DNA from 2 places in the Chitinophaga parva genome. Region 1 is predicted to be linked to the other one. Evidence: riboswitches for the same ligand, from Rfam matches in the RefSeq annotation. Region 1 holds a riboswitch; the other holds the start of a gene.

What was found. Region 1 has a riboswitch for S-adenosylmethionine ahead of DCC81_RS12975 (trans-sulfuration enzyme family protein). Riboswitches for the same ligand answer to the same signal wherever they lie in the genome.
Region 2: linked by a shared signal. The riboswitch ahead of DCC81_RS03210 (trans-sulfuration enzyme family protein) and the one ahead of DCC81_RS12975 (trans-sulfuration enzyme family protein) in region 1 are both predicted to bind S-adenosylmethionine.

What each region holds. Positions count from the first base shown of each region.
Region 1 is NZ_QCYK01000002.1:603,206-605,670, forward strand. It holds gene DCC81_RS12975 (trans-sulfuration enzyme family protein) at 1-959, opposite strand, end outside; SAM riboswitch class I at 1,085-1,199, opposite strand; gene DCC81_RS12980 (DUF2851 family protein) at 1,348-2,465, shown strand, end outside.
Region 2 is NZ_QCYK01000001.1:724,465-726,929, reverse strand. It holds gene DCC81_RS03210 (trans-sulfuration enzyme family protein) at 1-984, opposite strand, end outside; SAM riboswitch class I at 1,143-1,246, opposite strand; gene DCC81_RS03205 (alpha-amylase) at 1,321-2,465, opposite strand, start outside.

The sequences.
Region 1 (2,465 bases):
AGTTTAAACAGGCGGGTGGCATTTACAATGCGGATGGCGTTCTTGATGTTATTTTCCTTCAGCGTAAAGCTTACCAGTGCGCCAAATTGTTTCTGCTGTTTTTTAGCAATATGATGGTTACGGTGTGAAACCAATCCCGGGTAATACACCTTCTCCACTGCCGGGTGGGTGGTAAGCCACTGTGCAATGACCATGGCATTGGCACATTGCTTCTCTATGCGCAGCTGCAGGGTTTCCATGCCCCGGATGGTAAGCCAGGCTTCAAACGGGCTGAGAATACTGCCGGAAATGTTCTGGGTGAAGCGGAGCTGGTCTGCCAGCGGTTTTGAATTGACCACCACCAGGCCTGCCAGTACATCGGTATGGCCTGCCAGGTACTTGGAGGCGCTGTGGATCACAATGTCTGCCCCGGCGGGGATGGGCTTTTGCAGCAGCGGGGTGCAGAGGGTATTGTCTACCACCAACAGGATGTCCTGCTTGTGGGCGATCTTGCTGGCCGATTTGATGTCGGAGATCTGTAAAGTAGGATTGGTGGGCGTTTCCAGCCAGATGATGCGGGTTTTGTCCGTTACCTGCGCCTGGATATTATTCGGATCGGTGGTGTCTACAAACTTTACGAGGATGCCAAAGCGCTCCAGCATGTGGTTGAACATCTGGAAAATGCCGCCGTAGGTGTCCTGTACTGCCAGGATCTCGTCGCCGGTCTTAAGCAGCTTGAGCACCGCGTCAATGGCGGCCATGCCGCTGGCAAAGCCAAAGCCTGCGTGGCCTTCTTCCAGCTCACAGATCAGTTGCTCCAGTACCTTGCGGGTAGGATTATTGGCCCGGGAAAATTCAAAGCCTTTGTGGATACCGGGCGATTCCTGTACAAAGGTGGATGTTTGATAGATCGGCACCGAAATAGCCCCGGTGAGTTCGTCTACCGGTATGCTGTGAATGAGATGGGTGGCTGGCTTCATGCAGGTTGAAAAGTTTTATTGGCAGGTGCTGGCATCGGTTCACCCGGAAAGTGGGGGGCATAAAAAAAGCCCTTCCGGGAGTTGGAAGAGCTACAAAATATCGTAGGAGGATAAAAATCTCTGCCAACTTATCTATCCCGCGATCTGCACCGTGGGCCGGAATTAGCACCTTTTCCTGCTTGCGCAGGATGGTTGCTAAGGCATCGCAGGGCCAAGTCCCTCCGCCTTTCTGGATAAGTAATGTTTAAGAACTGCCGTGCAAAGGTAGGGGGTGCGGTATTAATTTCAAAATATTTAGGGGCGGGTCATTAACGTAATATTTACAAAAGTCTGGGGGAAATGAGAAAACTTTGAGGCATTGTATTGTAAACCTAAAAATCAGTTTGTTATGCCAGCAGCTGTTAGCCCGGCGCCGCCGCTCTCCGAAGACCTGCTTCAATTTATCTGGCAATTCCGCCTTTACAATGCTGAAGACCTGCGCACCACGGCCGGTGAGCCGGTAAAGGTGATCACCACCGGGGCGTGGAACCGCCACGCGGGTCCCGATTTTTCCGGCGCCCGCATCCGCATCGGGCGCACCCTGTGGGCAGGCAACGTGGAGATCCACCTGCGGGCTTCCGACTGGTACCGTCACCGCCACCAGCAGGACCCCCGCTATGACCGTGTGATCCTGCATGTTGTCTTTGAACAGGACCTGGATGCCGATATGGCCTCCATGCCCTGTGTGGTGCTGCAGTCGCGCATTTCAAAGTTGTTACTGGCGCGCTATGAGCAGCTGCGCCACAGCCAGGACTTTGTGCCCTGCGGGCGCCAGTGTGAGCGCATTACCCCGCTCACCTGGAGAAGCTGGATAGACCGCCTGCTGCTGGAGCGCTGGGACCGTAAAACCACCGACCTGCAGGGCTGGCTGCAACAAACCCGGCAGGATTGGGAGGAAACCTGCTACCAGGGCCTGGCGCAGGGCTTTGGGCAGCCGGTAAATGCCGGTGCCTTCCTGTTGCTGGCCCAGTCCCTGCCGCTGCGTAGCCTGCGCCGCAGCAATGTATCACTGGAAACAATGGAAGCCCTGCTTTTTGGCCAGGCGGGCATGCTGGAAGCACCATTTACGGATGACTATCCCCGCCGCCTGCAGCGGGAGTACCGCCACCTGCGGCGAAAGTACAAACTGCAGCCCATGCCCGCCCACGCCTGGAAATGGCTGCGCATGCGGCCTTCGGCTTTTCCCACCTTGCGCGTGGCCATGCTGGCTGCCCTCCTGCATCAGCGGGAACACCTGTTTTCCCGCATCGTGGAAGCAAAAGACAGCCGGCAGCTGGAAAACCTGCTGCATGTGCAGCCCTCCGCTTACTGGGAAACCCATTACCGCTTTGATGTGGCGGTAACGCGCACGCTCCTGCCAGGCCGGCAACTGGTGCACAATATCATGATCAATACCCTGTTGCCTCTGCTGTACTGGATAGGCCAGCAAAGGGCTGTACCAGAGCTGCAGGAGCGGGCCATGAACTG
Region 2 (2,465 bases), on a different contig from region 1:
TTTTACGCCGCCCAGGCTTTCCGCCAGTTTAAAATATTGGGTGCTACACACCAGGGTTGTAGCGGCATCCACCGTGTCTGTTTTCAGGGTGAAGGACACCACACCACCAAAGCCTTTTGCCTGCCGTTTGGCCAATGCATGGTGCGGGTGGGAAGGCAGGCCAGGGTAAAATACCTTATCCACCAGCGGGTGTTGTTGCAGGAACTCGGCCACCGCCTGTGCATTCTGGCTATGTTGACGCACGCGCAGGTGCAGGGTTTCCAGCCCGCGGATAAGCAGGAAACTGTCAAACGGGCCCAGGATGGCACCCGTGGCGTTCTGGTAAAACTTGATCTCGTCACCAATGGCTTTATCCTTAGCCACCACAATGCCGGCAATAATATCACTGTGGCCGCCCAGGTACTTGGTGGCACTGTGCACTACCAGGTCTGCCCCCAGTGTGAGCGGCTGCTGCAACACGGGCGAAGCAAAGGTGTTGTCCACGCAAAGCAGCGCCCCGTGGGCCTTTGCCAGCTTTGCGATGGCGTGGATGTCGGAGATCTTCAGGGTAGGATTAGTGGGCGTTTCCAGCCATACCAGTTTTGTGTTGGGCGTAAATGCTGCGGCTACATTCCCCGCATCGGTGGTGTCTACATAATGCACAGTTACGCCAAACTTCTTATACACTTTGTCAAACAGGCGGAACGCGCCGCCATAGATATCATCCACAGCAATGATCTCGTCGCCGGCCTGCAGCAGTTTTACCACCGCGTCAATGGCGGCCAGGCCACTGGAAAATGCATAAGCAGCGGCGCCTTTTTCCAGGCCAGCCACCAACTGTTCCAGCGTGGCGCGGGTGGGATTGTTGGAGCGGGCATAGTCATACCCCTTGTTTACACCGGGGGCATCCTGCACAAAAGTGGAGGTCTGGTAAATGGGCACTGCAATGGCGCCGGTGTGAGGATCTGCAGGGATAGCGTGAAGCAATTCAGTAATGGTACTCATCGTTGTTGTTGTTTTTAAGTTTGATGAAAAAAGGATTTGAATAAACAGGTCCCTGGTCACAACACTTATCAAAACAAAAGCGGGGGGCATAAAAAAAAAGCTCACCCGATACCGGATGAGCTTTATATATAAATGCATTTATACCAAAACTAAGATCCGCGTTATCTGTCCGCCATTACAGCGGATGGAAGTAGCACCTTTCCCCGGGGGAAGGTTGCTAAGGTATCGTCGGGCCATGTCCCTCCACCTTTCTTGATAAGCATCTGAAAAAGAACTGGTGCAAAGATAAAGCAGAAAAAATGAAAGCACCAAATAATATCCTACAAAGTTTGTAGACTATCTTTTCGGCACCCAGACTGCTATGCCCCGCTGGTCTACATAAAACACTGCATTGCCTTCCGCGTCCAGCACCAGCTCCTGCAACGGGTTTAGGAAGTTCATAAATGTTTTGCCAGCAAAGGCTTTCCCCATGTGCATATTTATATTTCCACCCTGTTCACTGGAACTTAATACCACCGCGCATCCGCTGCCAGGTGCGCCTGCATCGCCACGCCGCACCCAGCCTATTACACCGGCAGCAGCAAAATAATCTTCCTGCTCCCCGTATGCATAATCTTTGCGCAGTTCCAATAGTTTTTCCAGCACCGCTACTTTCTCAATCGTTACATCACAGCCATTATCACGATACTGCGCACCATACAGGTCCGGGTAAAAAATGCAGGGTACCCCTTGTGCCCGCAGCAGGATGCAGCCATAGGCCAGTGGCTTGAACCATGCTTCCACCGGGCTTTCCAGCGTTTGGCACGGCTGTGTGTCATGGTTCTCTACTATGGTAATACTCTTATCTGCCCGCGCAGCGGTGAGGGTATTATCATACACTTTCCAAAGCTCCCTTTCGCCTTTGGACACCTCGTAAAAATTGTGGTGCAATGGTGCATCAAACAGGCTGATGCTGTTCTCTACCTTATCCAGGTAATCGAGCATTTCCGGCAGGTTATCCGGGCTCCAGTACTCGCCGATCATGGTGAAATCCTTGCCGGCAGCCTCTTTCATGGCCGTTGACCAGTTCTTCATAAACCTCCACGACATATGTTTGAGCGCGTCTATGCGGAACCCGTTGCACCCCGTCACCTGGAGGTACCATTTGCCCCAGTTATACAGTTCTTCCCGTACTGCCGGGTTCCTCGTTTCCACATCATCACCGATGAGAAAGCTGAAATTGCCGTTCTCCTGTGATACCTCTTCATTCCATTGGCCGTTGCCGTACTCGTTGAGGATCTTAAAGATACCCTGCTCTTCTGCAGGCAGGTTTGCAGCATAGTCTACACCAGCAAAGCTGTGATAGTCCCATTTGTATGCAGAGTATTGGTCTTTACGGCCGGGGAAAAAAAACTGGGTGAAAGCTTCAATTTCAAAGGGGGCGCCTGTCATCTCAGTACGGTTGTCGGGATTCACGCGCTGCACCTTTATTTTTTCCTTGC